2 regions of the Aurantimonas sp. NFXS3 genome follow, and region 2 is predicted to be linked to the other one. Evidence: predicted binding sites of a transcription regulator. Region 2 holds the regulator's gene; the other holds the start of a gene.
The links. Region 2 encodes LexA, which represses DNA repair genes until DNA is damaged. Its sites were predicted from a motif close to TGTTCNNNNTGTGTTCNG; they were not measured.

Region 1 (7,898 bases), on a different contig from region 2:
GGGTCGTCGATCCAGATCGTCTGGTCGGTGCCCCAGGTCCAGAACGCCTGCTCGACCGCCGTCAGGAACGAGGTCCAGCCGAAGGCATCGGGACAGCTCACCGCCGGATTGCCGATCGCCTCGGGCCAGCTCACCATGCCGTTCGCGGCGCTGGGCTCGCAGCCCGGCCGGTCCCGCACGTCGGCCCGGAACAGGCTCGCCTGCTGGATCTGGTTCGGCGCCGCCGCCTGTCCCTGCGCTTCCGCGCCGGCCGCCAGCAGCACAGTGGCCGCAAGCAGCGATCGGGCGATCGTTCGATGGGTCATGCCGTCCTCCCGTTGATGCCTGGTCGTGTGAACCCTCCGCCCCGTCCCGCCGCGTCAGGCCGCCGGCAGCAGGGCGACCACCGGCAGGTGATCCGATTGCAGCTTGTCCGGCGGATAATTGGGCGGGATCCGGTCGGCCGCCGGGCCGGCACTGTCGAAGACGTAGTCGCCCGCCCGGTCGCCCTGGGCGAGGCTGCGCGGTGCGAGATCGCGCCATTCCCACGCCAGGCTCGCTTCCTGCAGCCCGATGAAGGCGAAGCCGTCCATGCCCATCGCCTCGGGCATCGCGTCGATGCAATGGGCGACGTTGACGGCGCGGCGGGTCAGATGCGGATTACCGGGGACGAAGGTGCAGGCATCGCCCAGCGGCAAGCCATGGTGATGGCTCATCGCCTCCCAGCAGACATTGTAGCTGAGCACCAGAAGCGCGTCTGTCCCGCTGTCCGCCATCGCCGACCACCTTCCGCTGCGGAATGCTACCAGCAGGGCAGGCTCCTGACCAGCCTTCGCGTCGACGTTGTCGCCCCGGCCGGCGGCGAGACCGAACACATCCGGGCGTTTGACCCGTTGCCCGGCCAGAGGACCGACGGCCGCGACCACTTGCCGCCCCGCGGCGCCTCGCTAGCTTTCGCCAGCACGAGAAACCCGATTGCGAGGAGAGCGGCATGGCACGCGAACGCTATTACGTCCTGAAGGATGGCGACGGCTGGAAAGTACGTCACAACGACAAGGACACGCCCTACGACACCCAGGCGGAGGCGATGGACGCCGCCCGCGACGCGGCCCACAAGATGCATGACAGCGGCACCGACTCCCAGGTCCTGGTGCAGGGCAGCGACGGCCAGTGGCAGACGGAATGGACCTACGGCAACGATCCCTACCCGCCGGCCGGCTGACCCGGCGCACCCAGCCTTCCCTTTGTTGGATCGGCCGCTGACAAAGCGGCCGGTCCCAGCGCCTCCCGCCGGCTCCGGGCACCCATCGTTTCGGATTCACGCGGCAATGGCGGCTTGGAGCTTGTGCCGGGCCGTGCGGGCCATATCTGCACTCGCCCGACCCGAGGAGCCGCGATGCGTGCGTTCATCCAGCAATATTACCAGCGCGTCGTCGCAAGCTACTGGTTCATCCCCTCGATCATGGCGGTCAGCGCCGCGGTTCTGGCCTTCGTCCTGATCGAGATCGACGCCCGGGTCCCGCTCGACGCCTTCGGCGAGAGCCCGTTCTTCTACGCCACCCAGCCGGACGGGGCCCGCGCCATCCTCAGCGCCATCGGCGGCTCGATGATCGGGGTGGCCGGTACCGTCTTCTCGGTCACCATGGCGACGGTCGTCTTCGCCTCCGGCAGCTACGGCCCGCGTCTCCTGACCAATTTCATGAACGACCGCGGCAACCAGATCACCCTCGGCGTCTTCGTCGCGACCTTCATCTATTCCATGCTGGTGCTGCGCAGCGTCCGCGATGGCGGCGAGGACGACGTCTATGCCGCGATGTTCGTGCCCAACATCGCGATCTTCGGCGCCATCATTCTGGCCATCGGCTCGATCGGCGTCTTGATCTTCTTCATCCACCACGTCCCGTCCAACATCCACATCTCCAACGTCATCGCCGGCATCGGCGAGGCGCTGTGCAAGCAGATCGAGAAGGCGTTTCCGGTCCGCGGCGACGTGGAGGACGGCGAGGCGACCGGCGAAGCCCAGCCGGCCGGCCTCCTGTGGCAGGTGCCGCCCTGCTTCGGCGACGACATCGACGAGGCGGCGGCCACCGTGCCCTATGCCGAGATCGTCTCCGACCGCAGCGGCTATCTCCAGATCATCGACCACGAGACCCTCATCGAGGCGGCGCAGAAGGCCGACATCGTCGTGCGGATGAACTGCCGGACCGGCATGTTCGTGCATCCCGGCAAGGTGATCTTCCACGCCTGGCCGAGCGAGCGCGTCACCGACGAAACCCGCACCGCCCTCGTCGCCTCCATCGCCTGCGGCAACCAGCGCAGCCCGCATCAGGACCAGGTCTTCCTCGTCGACGAACTGGTCGAGATCGCCGGCCGGGCCCTGTCACCGGGCGTCAACGACCCCTTCACCGCGATCACCTGCATGGACTGGCTGACCGCCGCCATGTCCCGCATGGTCGGGCGCGGCAAGGCCGATCCGCTGCATGTCGACAGCGACGGCAAGCTGCGGGTCATCGACCTGCCGCGCAGCTTCGCCGAATATCTGGAATATTCCTTCGGCCATCTGCGCCAGTATGCGGCCACCGACATGATCGCTGGCGAGCATTACCTCGCCTGCCTGGAGCAGATCGCCCCGGCCGCCACGCGGCCGCGTGACATCGCCGCGCTGCGCCGCCAGTGCGACGCCTTCATGGGTCTCGCGCGTCTCGGCCTCGACGGCGCCGCCCTCGCCGTGGTCGAGACCCGCGCCGCGCATCTGGCCGCGACCCTCGACCATCCGGCCCATCGCCTCGCCTATCCGGTGCCCGATGGCGAGCGCATGGCGCGGCTGGACACCGGGCACCACCCGGCCTCGGCCTGAACCGCCCGCCTCAATCGGCGTCGGCGCCGTCCTCGAAGAGGCTCGCCTGCGATCCCTGATAGGTGCTCGGCACCGCCAGCCCAAGATGGGCGAAAGCCCGCTGGGTGAGCAGGCGCCCGCGCGGGGTGCGCTGCAGGAAGCCCTGCTGCAGGAGATACGGCTCGACGATGTCCTCGATGGCGTCGCGCGGTTCCGACAGCGCCGCGGCGATGGTCTCGATGCCCACGGGCCCGCCGCCGAAATTCATCGCGATCAGCTCCAGGTAGCGCCGATCGAGCTGGTCGAGGCCGAGACTGTCCACTTCCAGCCGCGACAGCGCCTCGTCGGCCACCTTGCGGTCCACGGTCTCCGCGCCGGCGACGTCGGCGAAGTCGCGCACCCGGCGCAGCAGCCGGCCGGCGATGCGCGGCGTGCCGCGGGCCCGCCGGGCTATCTCGCGGGCGCCGTCCTCGGCCATGGGCAGCCGCATCAGCCGCGCGCCGCGGGTGACGATATGCTCCAGCTCCGCCACCGTGTAGAAATTCAGCCTCACCGGGATGCCGAAACGGTCGCGCAGCGGCGTCGTCAGCAACCCCAGCCGCGTCGTCGCCGCGACCAGGGTGAATTTCGACAGGTCGATCTTCACCGAACGCGCCGCCGGCCCCTCGCCGATGATCAGGTCGAGCTGGAAATCCTCCATCGCCGGATAGAGGATTTCCTCCACCGCCGGGCTCAGCCGGTGGATTTCGTCGATGAACAGGACGTCGCGCTCTTCCAGATTGGTCAGCAGCGCCGCCAGATCGCCGGCCTTGGCGATCACCGGGCCCGAGGTCGAGCGGAAATTGACGCCAAGCTCCTTGGCCATGATCTGCGCCAGCGTCGTCTTGCCGAGCCCCGGCGGCCCGACGAACAGCACGTGATCCAGTGCCTCGCCGCGATTCTTCGCCGCCTCGATGAAGATCTTGAGGTTGGCGCGCGCCGCCGCCTGGCCGACGAAATCGTCCAGTCGCTGCGGCCGCAGGGTCGCGTCGATGTCCTCGCCGTGCTTCTCGGGAGTGATCAGGCGGGCGTCGCTCATAAGGGCCGTTCCGTCGCGATGGGACAATCTGCCTGCAAGACCAGAGGCGCGGCCGGTCGCGGGCAGGTTCCGCAATGGCCGTTCGGCGCCGTCATGTCAAAACCGGCCGGCCGGCGATCCGTCCCCGGCCCCGGCGGCGCCATTCGCCGCCTCAGCGGCTCAGCGCCTTCAGCCCCAGCCGGATCAGCTTCGCGCTGTCCGGCGCCTCGCCGGCATCCTTCAGCGCCTTCGCCACGGCCTCGGCCGCCTGGTCGCGCGGATAGCCGAGATTGACCAGCGCCGAGACCGCATCGGCCACCGGCGCGGCGGCTGTGCCGCCGCCGATGTCGCGCTTCAGTCCCAGGCTCTCGTCGCTGCCGGCGCCCGAGAAGGCCGGCGCCTTGTCCTTCAGCTCGGCAACGATCCGCGCGGCGACCTTCGGCCCGACGCCGGGCGCGCGCGCCACCATCGCCTTGTCCTGCAACGCCACCGCATTGGCGAGATCCCCGGCCGACAGCGTGCCGATCACCGCCAGCGCCACCCGCGCGCCGACGCCCTGCACCATCTGCAGCAGCCGGAACCAGTCCTGCTCAGCCCGCGTCGCAAAGCCGTAGAGCCGCAGCATGTCCTCGCGCACATAGGTGTCGATGAACAGCACCACCGCCTCGCCCTCGCCCGGCAGCGCCGCCAGGGTGCGCGCGCCGCAAAAGGCGACATAGCCGACGCCGTGGACGTCGACGACCACGTGGTCCTCGCCGATCTCGTCGACGGTGCCCTTCAGTTTGCCGATCACGAATGCGTCTCCAGGCGGTGGGAATCGAAGGCGGGTCTGCGGCAAGGCATGCCCGCGCCGTCGCTTACCACGATCGGCGCATCCTCGCCGACAGTCCCGGCTGGCAGCGCCGGGCGCGGGCCGCGACGGGCGGACGGATTGGCGCGCACCCTCACAGGCCGGCCAAAAGCGCCCGCGACTGGGCCGACTGGCGATGATGGCTGTGGCAGATGGCGATCGCCAGTGCGTCGGCGGCGTCGTCCGTGTCGAAGGTCGCCTTGGGCATCAGCACCTTCACCATCATGTGGATCTGCTTCTTCTCGCCATGGCCGACGCCGATCACCGCCTTCTTCACAGCGTTGGGCGCATATTCGGCGACCGGCAGCCCGGCCAGCGACGGCACCACCATGGCGATGCCGCGGGCCTGCCCGAGCTTCAAGGTGGCGACGGCGTCCTTGTTGACGAAGGTCTGTTCCACCGCGGCCTCGTCGGGCTGCTGCGCGTGGATCACGTCGGTCAGCCCCTCGTAGAGCGTGCGCAGCCGCGAGGCGAGATCCATCTTGCCGTCCGACATCACCGTGCCGCTGGCGACGAACCGCAGCGAATTGCCGAGCGTCTCGACGATGCCCCAGCCGGTCCGGCGCAGGCCGGGATCGATGCCGATGATGCGAATGGTCCGCTCCTGCAACACTTCGTTAACCCTCTCCGACTAGCCGAATCAGGTGCTATTGAGAAGACGAAAAGTGAACAAACCAAAAACGAAACGGGCTTGGTCACGTGGAAGCCGCACAGCTCAAAGCGCGCGGGGCGTCGTTCCCTCACCGAAACGGAGCGCTCCATGAACGAGGCCCGCCGCGGTTTCCCGCGACGGGCCTTCGGATTGCACCGGATCAGCTCCGGCTCAAGCGTCGCCGGTCAGGCGAGACGCCTCAGTTCCACCAGGCTTCGTCGACGCCCGGACGGCCTTCGAGCTCTTCCTCGGAGAACCGCGTGATGAACGCGTAGGACTGGTCGTCGACCGGGACGAGATCCACGTCGCCAACCCGCAGCATGACGTGCTTGTCGGCTATGTCGAGAAAGCCGCCCACTTCGGCGACGACGCCGGCAAGGTTGCCCGACCGGTCCAGGACCACGTCCTCGATCTCGCCGATCTGGTTCCAGTCGCTGCCGACCGCGTCATAGCCCGAACGGCCCCAGGCGTAGTCGTCCCGGTCGCCCCAGGAGCCCTCGTCATAGGCTTCGTTCGTCGTGTAGACGGCGCCACCCACGATGTCCCGGGTCCGGATCAGCTGCGCCCAGTCGGTCGCTGCAGTATCTTCCGAGGCCATCGGCGTCGTGGCCGGTGTGCCGGCAGTGTCCTGCGCGATCGCGGGCGTCGCGGCCAAGATGATGGCGGTCGCAGTGGCTGCAATATACTTCATATGAGCCTCCTCTCTGGCGTTGGAATTCATCGAACCAACGGAGAGGATGCGCCATTGTTCCAGAACGCGCGACACAGTCTGACGCTGCCCATCCATACGGGTGCCGGTTGCTTTTGAAACTCGCTCAGCCCGTGCGTTCTACTTCACCGTCGGATGGCCCTGGGCGGCGGGCGGCGAACCGGGAGCTAGGCGTCCCGGGCGCCCGCGTCCCGGGTGGCGATCACCGATTTGCGCAAGCCGAGGACGGTCTCGTAGGAGATCTCGCCATCCGGGAAGAACGCCGCCATCTGCCGCCGGCCGATCAGATCGTGGTCGCGCACCACGTTGCGTGCGTCCTCGACATCGTCGATGCGGTCGAAAAAGCCGAGCGCGAAGCGCTGCAGCATGGCGACCCGGACCGCCTTGGGCAGGTACTGGAAGCCGGCGGTGCGGAAATGCGGCTCGTACGGAAACCAGTAATTCGGCGTCTGGCAGTAATAGCGTGGTGCCAGCCGGCGCATGTTGAGGGCGAAGTCCCGCATGTTGGCCCGCGAGCCGACATGCTCGATCACCGAGTTGGAATGGGCCAGATCGAAGCCCTGGCCGTCGAACAGCGTCAGGTCGCTGGCGCTCTCCCGCACGGCGCGGAACTGCTCGGGGCGCGCCACGACCTGGGGCTCGGTATTGACCAGCGTGACGAAGACACGGCCCTGGCGCCTCTCGAGATAGTCGCCAGCGACCGCCCAGTATTTTTCGGTGCCGCCGAGATCGATGATCTCGCAGCGCTCCTGCTCGGCCAGAACGGCGTCGATCAGGCGGCGGATGCGCACGAACCGCTTGGCGCGGAACTGGAATTCCAGGCTGGTGGTGTCGACATAGGGGTCGGAGCGACGACGAAGGGCCCCGAGATAGGCGGAAATCTGCATGACGTGGTTCCTGTTTCCCACGTCGATGTAGGACTTTCCCTAAGGGGACGTCTCGTTAATCGTTAACAAATGGTTAACGCAGCCAGGCCCGGAAGGCCGGGGGTTGCGGGTGAACGGCGCCTCAGAACACGCAGTCGTGAGGGAAGCTCGGGCGGACGGACGGCGCCATTCGCCCTCGGCACGGCCACCGCGGCCACGCCACGCAGAAGCGACCGGTCGAGCTGCGGCACCGCAGCCCGACGCATGTCAAGGATGGGCGATCAGCCCGGTTTTCAGGCGGCCGACAGCTTCGCCATCACCTCGTCGTCGACCTCGAAATTGGCGTAGACGTTCTGCACGTCGTCGTCGTCGTCGAGGTTGCCGATCAGCCGCATCACGCTCTCGGCCTTGTCCTCGTCCACCGGCGTGCCGGTCTGCGGCCGCCAGGTCGGGCGCACGCTTTCGGCCTCGCCCAGCGACTCCTCGAGCGCCGTCGACACGTCGCCGATATCCTCGAAGGCGGTGATGATGGTGTGGCCGTTCTCGTCGGAGATCACGTCGTCGGCGCCGGCCAGGATCGCCGCTTCCATCACCGTGTCGGCGTCGCCGGCCGACAGCGGATAGACGATCTCGCCGACATGATCGAACATGAAGGACACCGAGCCGGTCTCGCCCATCGAGCCGCCGGCCTTGGTGAAGCAGGAGCGCACGTTGGAGGCGGTGCGGTTGCGGTTGTCGGTCAGCGCCTCGACGATGATGGCGACGCCGCCCGGGCCGTAGCCCTCGTAGCGGACCTCGTCATAATTCTCCGAATCGCCGCCCGAGGCCTTCTTGATCGCCCGGTCGATGTTGTCCTTCGGCATCGACTGCGCCTTGGCGTTGTTGATCGCCAGTCGCAGCCGCGCGTTCATCGAGGGGTCCGGCAGGCCCGACTTGGCCGCCACCACGA
Region 2 (7,898 bases):
GCCTTCAGGGTGATGCCGGAGTAGAAGTCGACATTCGGGTAGAGCTTCTTCTCGATGAAGTACTCGTCGGTCAGCGCGATGCGCTCGAGCTCCATCGCCACTTCGAGCAGCGGATCGTCCTTGATGCCGAGCTCGTCGAGGACCTCGTGGCAGGTCTGCTGCATGATCTTGGCGCGCGGATCGTAGTTCTTGTAGACCCGGTGGCCGAAGCCCATCAGGCGGAACGGATCGTTCTTGTCCTTGGCCCGCGCGATAAACTCGGGGATGCGGTCCTTGGTGCCGATCTCCATCAGCATGTTGAGCGCGGCCTCGTTGGCGCCGCCATGGGCCGGGCCCCAGAGGCAGGCGATGCCGGCGGCAACGCAGGCAAACGGGTTGGCGCCCGAAGAGCCGGCCAGCCGGACCGTCGAGGTCGAGGCGTTCTGCTCGTGATCGGCGTGGAGGATGAAGATCCGGTCCATGGCCCGCGCCAGCACCGGGTTGATCCGGTAGGGCTCGCACGGCACCGCAAAGCACATGTGCAGGAAGTTCTCGGCATAGGCGAGATCGTTGCGCGGATACACGAAGGGCTGGCCGATATGGTACTTGTAGGCCATCGCCGCGATGGTTGGCATCTTGGCGACCATGCGCAGGCTCGCCACCATCCGCTGGTGCGGATCCGCGATATCCGTCGAGTCGTGGTAGAAGGCCGACAGGGCGCCGACCGAGCCGACCATCACGGCCATCGGATGCGCGTCGCGGCGGAAGCCCGTGTAGAACCGGCTCATCTGCTCGTGGACCATGGTGTGCCGGGTCACGCGGTAGACGAAATCGTCCTTCTCGCGGGTCGTCGGCAGCTCGCCGTAGAGCAGCAGGTAGCAGGTCTCGAGGAAATCACCGCGCTCGGCGAGCTGGTCGATCGGGTAGCCGCGATGCAGCAGCACGCCCTCGTCGCCGTCGATGTAGGTGATCTTGGATTCGCAGGACGCCGTCGAGGAGAAGCCCGGGTCGTAGGTGAAGAGACCGGTCTGCTTGTACAGCGCGGTGACGTCGACGACGTCCGGTCCGATGCTGCCGCTGCGAACGGCCAGATCCGCATCTTTCTGACCCAATGTGAGCTTCGCCGACTGTTCCGTCATGCGTTTTCCCTTCGATGATAGCCGCTCAGGTATCAACCTCTCGCAGCGCACACAGATTGTTCAGATGCCTGACTACTCCAAACCCAGGAGTGCGACAAGTTTCCGATCACGCAGTGTGTTGCGCCGCAATAGTCCTGTCCTTGGTCAGGCCGACTGGTCGCCCAGCCGCGCCAGCGATTCGTCCCGGCCGAGGACGGCCAGTACATCGAACACGCCCGGCGAGGTGGTGCGGCCGGTCAGGGCCGCCCGCAGGGGCTGTGCCGCCTTGCCCAGCTTCAGACCGTTCTCCTCGGCATAGGCGCGTACTATGGCCTCCAGCTCTTCCGCAGACCAGTCCGGGGCCGCCTCGAAGCGCTTGGCGAGCGCGCCGACGATCTCGCGGCCGCCATCGTCGAGAATCGCCGCCGCCTTGTCCTCGAACGACAAGGGCCGGTCGGCGAACAGATAGGCGGTGCTCTCGGTCAGCTCGACGAGGGTCTTGGCGCGCTCCTTCAGTCCGGGCATGGCCGCGGTCAGCTTGGATCGGATCTCGTCGTCCGAGCGGGTCTTCAGGATGCCGCCATTGGGCAGCACGTCGCGCTCGGCCATCAGCATGTCGACGAGATCGGCGTCGTCGCTGCGCCGGATCCAGTGGCCGTTGAGCGCTTCCAGCTTGGCGAAGTCGAAGCGCGCGGCGCCCTTGTTGATCTCGCCCAGATCGAACCATTCGATCATCTCCTCGGTGGAGATGATCTCGGAATCGCCATGGCTCCAGCCGAGGCGCACGAGGTAGTTGCGCAGCGCCACCGGCAGATAGCCCATGGCCTGGTAGGCCTCGATGCCCAGCGCGCCGTGGCGCTTCGACAGCTTGGCGCCGTCGGCGCCGTGGATCAGCGGGATGTGCGCCATCACCGGCACGTCCCAGCCCATCGCCTTGTAGATCAGCGTCTGGCGCCCGGCATTGGTCAAATGGTCGTCGCCGCGGATGATGTGGGTGACGCCCATGTCGTGGTCGTCGACGACCACGGCCAGCATGTAGGTCGGGCTGCCGTCGGAGCGCAGCAGCACCAGATCGTCGAGATCCTTGTTGGGAAAGCGGACGTCGCCCTGCACCTTGTCGCGGACGATCGTCTCGCCCTCCAGCGGCGCCCGCAGACGGATCACCGGCTTGACGCCCTCGGGGGCCTCGGACGGGTCGCGGTCGCGCCAGCGGCCGTCATAGCGCGGCGGACGCTTCTCGGCGCGTGCGGTCTCGCGCATCTCTTCCAGTTCGGCCTGGCTGGCGTAGCAGCGATAGGCCTCGCCCCGGGCGAGCATTTCCTCGACCACCTCGCGATGGCGGTCCGCCCGCTCGTACTGCGACACCGGCGGCTCGTTGGCGGTCAGGCCCATCCAGTCGAGGCCGTCGATGATAGCCTGGACCGCCGGCTCGGTCGAGCGGGCGCGGTCGGTGTCCTCGATCCGCAGCAGCATCTTGCCGCCCGTTGCCCTGGCGTAGAGCCAGTTGAACAGCGCCGTGCGTGCGCCACCGATATGCAGGAAGCCCGTCGGCGAGGGGGCAAAGCGGGTCACGACGGCGTCCGTCATGGTCTCTCCGATATTGATACGCTGAGTGTTGGGAGCGATCGGCATGGATCGCTTTCGCTTGGCGGCTGTGTACCATAGGCGAGGGGAGAGACAAGCCGACGGGACCGGACGGCATGGACAGCGCCAGCGATCGCGACGAACGCGCAGGCGCGGCCTTCGGGCGGCGCGACGCCGTTCGGGCGGCGTTCCGGCGCTGGCGGGCGACGATCGTGCTGCCGCCGCGCGCCCGCTGGCGCCGACTTGGCCGGGACTGGCTCGCCGACCAGCTTGCCGCCGAGACCCGCGCTCGCACCGGTTTCCTGCTGGTCCCGCTTGGCCTGATGATCGGCGTGGCGCTCGTCCACGGCGCCGGCTGGGCCCCGAGTATCTGGCTGACCGTCCTTGCCGCCATCGCCAGCCTCGGCCTCGCGCTGCGCCGGGTGGGGCGCCCCTTTCTGCACCCGATGCTGATCCTGGCTGGCTTCACCCTCGTCGGTACCGCCCTTGCGATCGGCGAGATCCAGCGCACCAAAACTACGATCCTGTCCGGCCAGGCCACGGTGCGCATCGCCGGACCCGTCGTCTCACGGGAGCGGACAGAGGACGGACGCTATCGCTATGTGATCGCCGTCGCGGAAACCGAGCGGCCGGTCCTGTCGCGACCGCCGGAGCGTGTGCGCATCGTCGTCGGCAGCCGACATGAACCGATCGCGCCCGGCGGCCTCTATCGCGGTCTCGTTCGGCTCGGGCCGCCGTCCGGTCCGGCCTTTCCCGGCAGCTACGACTTTGCCATGGCGCCGTTCTTCGCCGGGATCGGAGCCTATGGCTATTCGCTCGGCGCGCCGGAGGCCGAGCCGATGCCGTCCACGGCGACCAGCGATGGAGGCGGCCTTCTGGCCGAACTGCGGCATGTGCAGACGCAGACGCGCCTCGCCCTGACCGAGCGGATCAGCACGGTGATCGGAGGCCGCGAGGGCGCCATCGCCGCGGCCCTCATCACCGGCGAGCGCGCCGGTATCCCCGACGATGCCCGCGAATGGCTGCGCGGCACGGGGCTCGCCCATGTCCTGTCGATCTCGGGCCTGCACATGGCGATCGTCGCCGGCTTCGCCATGCTGGCCGTGCGGTCGTCGCTGTCGCTCGTGCCGGCCATCTCGCTGCGCCTGCCGGCCAAGAAGATCGCCGCCATCGTCGCGCTCGTGGTCGCGGCGATCTATCTGGCGATCTCGGGCGCCAATGTCGCGACCCAGCGCTCCTTCGTCATGCTGGCGATCATGCTCGGCGCGGTGCTGATCGACCGCCCCGCCCTGACGCTTCGCAACGTCGCGATCGCTGCCATCGTCGTCATCCTCGTCGCTCCGCATGCGGTGATGACCGCCAGCTTCCAGATGAGCTTTGCGGCGACCGTGGCGCTGATCGGCGGCTATGCGGCCCTGTCGCAATGGCGGGCAGGGCGCGAACGCGGCCGCGAGACGGATAGGGGCGTCGCCGGCAAGATCCTCGTCGCGCTCTCTGCGATCATGGTCACGTCGCTTCTCGCGGGATCGGCGACCGCGCCTTATGCCGCCTATCACTTCCACCGGATGGCGGCCTTCGGCTTCGTCGCCAATCTCCTGACCATGCCGCTGTTCACGCTGTGGATCATGCCGCTGGCGCTGGTGGGAACGCTGCTGATTCCGTTCGGGCTCGACGCCTGGCCGTTCCAGGCGATGGGTGCCGGCCTCTGGCTCGTCTTCGAGATCGCCCGCAACGTCTATGCCTGGCTGCCGGACCAGGCGATCGGACGCATGACCGCATCGGGACTTCTGCTGCTGACGGCGGCGATCCTCACCGCGTCCTGTCTGGCAAGCCGGTTGCGCTGGCTTGGCCTGCCGCTGGCACTCGCCGGATTCGTCGCAGCGCCCGACAGGACGGTCCCACCGGAACTGCTGATCTTCGAGGACGGCAAGGAGGTCGCGACTCTCGCGGCGGAGGGCCAGCTTGCTTTCCTTCGTGCAAGGCCCAGCGGTTTCATCGCGGAACAATGGGAGCGGGCCTTCGAGGCGCGGGCGCCGCGGGGCACGGACACCGAGCGGATCCGTGCGACGATTCCCGCCGAGTGCGCGGCCAAATACTGCCGCTTCACCACGCGCGGCGGCCTGCGGGTGGTCTGGACGGAGGATTATGCCCGCACGGGCAATGCCTGCGACGAGGCGGATGTTGCCATCGTCTCACGGGCGATCCGGCTTGCCGAATGCCGGTCCGGCGCGGCTCTGGTGACGCTGCGCACGCTGCGGCGGACCGGCTCGCTGGCGATCGGCCGGGAGGCGGCGACAGGCCGGCCCCGCATCGTGCAGGCAATCAGCGATCCACCCGAACGCTGGAACGTCCATCGGCTGGCGCCCTGGCCGGAATATTGGCGCAAGCCTGCTGCACCGGACCCGCAGGTGCCTGTCACGCAACCCGCGTCGGCGACCGTCAGCAATGGCGGCTCGGCCAGCGCAGGCCGAACCGCGACGACTGCGCCCTGAGCGAGGACGAGCCGGTTTCGGGCCTCAACGCTTCGGGCGCAAGTCGCGAGGCCCTATCACCCGTTCTGCGCCGACCGCGTCGCGTCCGGAGCGGTCAGTAGCGGCGGATCAGGCCGATCAGCTTGCCCTGGACCTTGACCCTGTCCGAGCCAAAGATCCGGGTTTCATAGGCCGGATTTGCCGCCTCCAGCGCGATGGTGTCGCCGCGACGGCGGAATCGCTTGAGCGTCGCTTCCTCGTCGTCGACGAGGGCGACCACGATCTCGCCCGGAGTCGCGGTGTCCCCCCGGCGGATGACCACCGTGTCGCCGTCGAGAATGCCGGCCTCGATCATCGAATCGCCCTTCACTTCGAGGGCGTAATGCTCGCCGCTGCCCAGCATATCCGGCGGAACGACGATGGAATGGGTGTTGTGCTGGATGGCCGAGATCGGCACGCCGGCGGCAATGCGCCCCATGACAGGAATGGCCGTCGAGGCGGACGCCTTGGCCGGCGCCGGCTGAGCCGCGGGTGCGGGCCGGGCCGCGTCGCGGCTGCCTTCGATGACGCTCGGCTTGAAGCCGGTGCGCCCGACTGGGGCCGGGCGGTTGCCCTGAATCGACTCGGGCAGTTTCAGGATTTCCAGCGCGCGGGCCCGGTTGGGCAGGCGGCGGATGAAGCCCCGCTCCTCGAGCGCGGTGATCAGGCGGTGAATGCCGGACTTGGACCGCAGGTCCAGCGCGTCCTTCATTTCATCGAAGGACGGGGGCACACCAGTCTCGCGCACCCGATCGTTCACGAAGACCAGAAGATCGTGCTGCTTGCGCGTCAGCATCCGGGCGACTCCTCAAAACAAAACCTGAACAAACCTATCTGTTCTAGTTGTGTTCCGCAAGTGGCTCCAGCGCCGTCAGGGGGACGTAATCGCAGGGATCGCCCGCTTCGGCCGGTGCGGCGCGGACAGGGCGGACGAGCAGCGCATCGGCCGCGGCATAGATCGACAGCAGCGAGGAATCCTGCCGCGACAACGGCACGATGCGGGGTGGGCCGGCGCCGTCCGGTTCGATCCGGGCGCGCACGAAATCCGTGCGGTCGCCATTGTCCGGCATCGGCGCGGCGAGAATACCCCGGCGGTACAGCGGACGCGCGGGACGGCCTGCGAGGCGCCGAACCAGCGGTGCCAGGAACAGGGTCGCGGCGACCATGGAGGAGGCGGGGTTGCCGGGCAGGCCGACGACCCGCATGTCGCCCAGCCTGCCGGCCATCAGCGGCTTGCCGGGTCGCATGGCCACCTTCCAGAAGTCGAGGGAGACGCCATGAGCGGCGAAGACCTTGCCGACGAGATCGTGGTCGCCGACCGATGCGCCGCCGATGGTGACGAAGATGTCGGCGCCGTCCGCGATCGCCTGTGTCAGCTGGGCATCGATGGCCGCTTCGCGGTCGGGCGCGATCCCGCAATTCAGCGGCAGGCCGCCGGCCTCGCGCACCAGTGCGGCGACACCGAAGGTGTTGGAGGCGACGATCTGCGACGGACCGATGGGTTCGCCGGGCAGGACGAGTTCGTCGCCGGTCGCCAGGATCGCCACGCGGGGCCGGCCGCGTACCGGGATCGACGGATGACCACCGCTGGCGGCCAGCGCGATGGCGCCCGGGGTCAGCACGGTGCCGGCGGTGAGAAGCGGCGTGCCCGCGGCGAAATCGATTCCCGCCGGGCGGATGTGCTGGCCGACGACGACCGGCGCCGTCGCGGTGACCGTGCTGTCCCGACGGTGGGCGTTCTCCTGGATCAGGATGGCGTCGGCGCCAGCGGGAACCGGCGCGCCGGTGGATATGCGGATGGTCTCGCCCGGCTGCAGCGTGCCGTCATAGGCGTGGCCGGCGGCCGATTCGCCGACGAGCCGCAGGGAGGGGAAGGGCGCTTCGTCGCCGAGGTCGGCGGCGCGGACCGCGTAGCCGTCCATGGCGGAGGCGTCGAAGGCCGGCTGGGTGCGCAGCGAGGCGAGGTCCGCGCCCAGAATGCGGCCCGAGGCGTCGCGCAGCGGCAGCGTCTCGGTTCGGGCGAGGGGCCGGGCGTCCTCGACGAGGAGACGATAGGCCTCCTCGACGGGGATGAGACTCACGACGCGGCGTCCGCCGACCAGTCGCCGGAGCGGCCGCCGGATTTCGCCAGCAGGCGGATGCCGCTGATGGTCATGGAGCGGTCGACCGCCTTGGCCATGTCGTAGATGGTGAGGCAGGCAACCGAGACGGCGGTCAGCGCCTCCATCTCGACACCGGTCTTGCCGCCGACCCGCGCCGTCGCCGTGACCCTAAGGCCGGGCAGCGCCGGCTCGGCGGTGATCTCGACGCCGATCTTCTCCAGCATCAGCGGATGACAGAGCGGGATCAGGTCGTGGGTCTTCTTGGCGCCCATGATTCCGGCAATGCGGGCAATGCCGATGACGTCGCCCTTCTTGGCCTCGCCGGCCAGGATCAAGTCGAGCGTCGCCGGCTCCATCATCACGAAGCCTTCGGCCTCGGCGACGCGGCGCGTGCGCTCCTTGTCGCCGACATCGACCATCGACGCGGCGCCGGTGGCGTCGAGATGGGTCAGCGTGACGTCGCGCGGATCGCTCATGCGGACACCGTGACGGCGGGATCGCCGCCGATCAGCGCGCGGGTCGCGGCCTCGACGTCGTCCTGACGCATCAGGCTCTCGCCGACGAGGAAGGTGCGGATGCCGTGTCCGGCGAGGCGCTGGCAGTCG

Region 1: the regulator LexA is predicted to act here: its motif matches at 5,388-5,405, upstream of ruvC (crossover junction endodeoxyribonuclease RuvC).

Annotation. Positions count from the first base shown of each region.
Region 1 is NZ_JAGDDZ010000001.1:592,944-600,841, reverse strand. Features, by position in the region: gene J3367_RS02685 (hypothetical protein) at 1-305, opposite strand, end outside; gene J3367_RS02680 (hypothetical protein) at 360-755, opposite strand; gene J3367_RS02675 (DUF2188 domain-containing protein) at 971-1,201, shown strand; gene J3367_RS02670 (DUF2254 domain-containing protein) at 1,376-2,836, shown strand; gene ruvB (Holliday junction branch migration DNA helicase RuvB) at 2,847-3,893, opposite strand; gene ruvA (Holliday junction branch migration protein RuvA) at 4,045-4,665, opposite strand; gene ruvC (crossover junction endodeoxyribonuclease RuvC) at 4,817-5,335, opposite strand; gene J3367_RS02650 (PRC-barrel domain-containing protein) at 5,574-6,065, opposite strand; gene J3367_RS02645 (SAM-dependent methyltransferase) at 6,251-6,970, opposite strand; gene J3367_RS02640 (YebC/PmpR family DNA-binding transcriptional regulator) at 7,243-7,898, opposite strand, start outside.
Region 2 is NZ_JAGDDZ010000005.1:136,618-144,515, reverse strand. Features, by position in the region: gene gltA (citrate synthase) at 1-1,118, opposite strand, end outside; gene gltX (glutamate--tRNA ligase) at 1,263-2,729, opposite strand; gene J3367_RS15060 (ComEC/Rec2 family competence protein) at 2,798-5,173, shown strand; gene lexA (transcriptional repressor LexA) at 5,268-5,987, opposite strand; gene glp (gephyrin-like molybdotransferase Glp) at 6,031-7,272, opposite strand; gene moaC (cyclic pyranopterin monophosphate synthase MoaC) at 7,269-7,769, opposite strand; gene trpC (indole-3-glycerol phosphate synthase TrpC) at 7,766-7,898, opposite strand, start outside.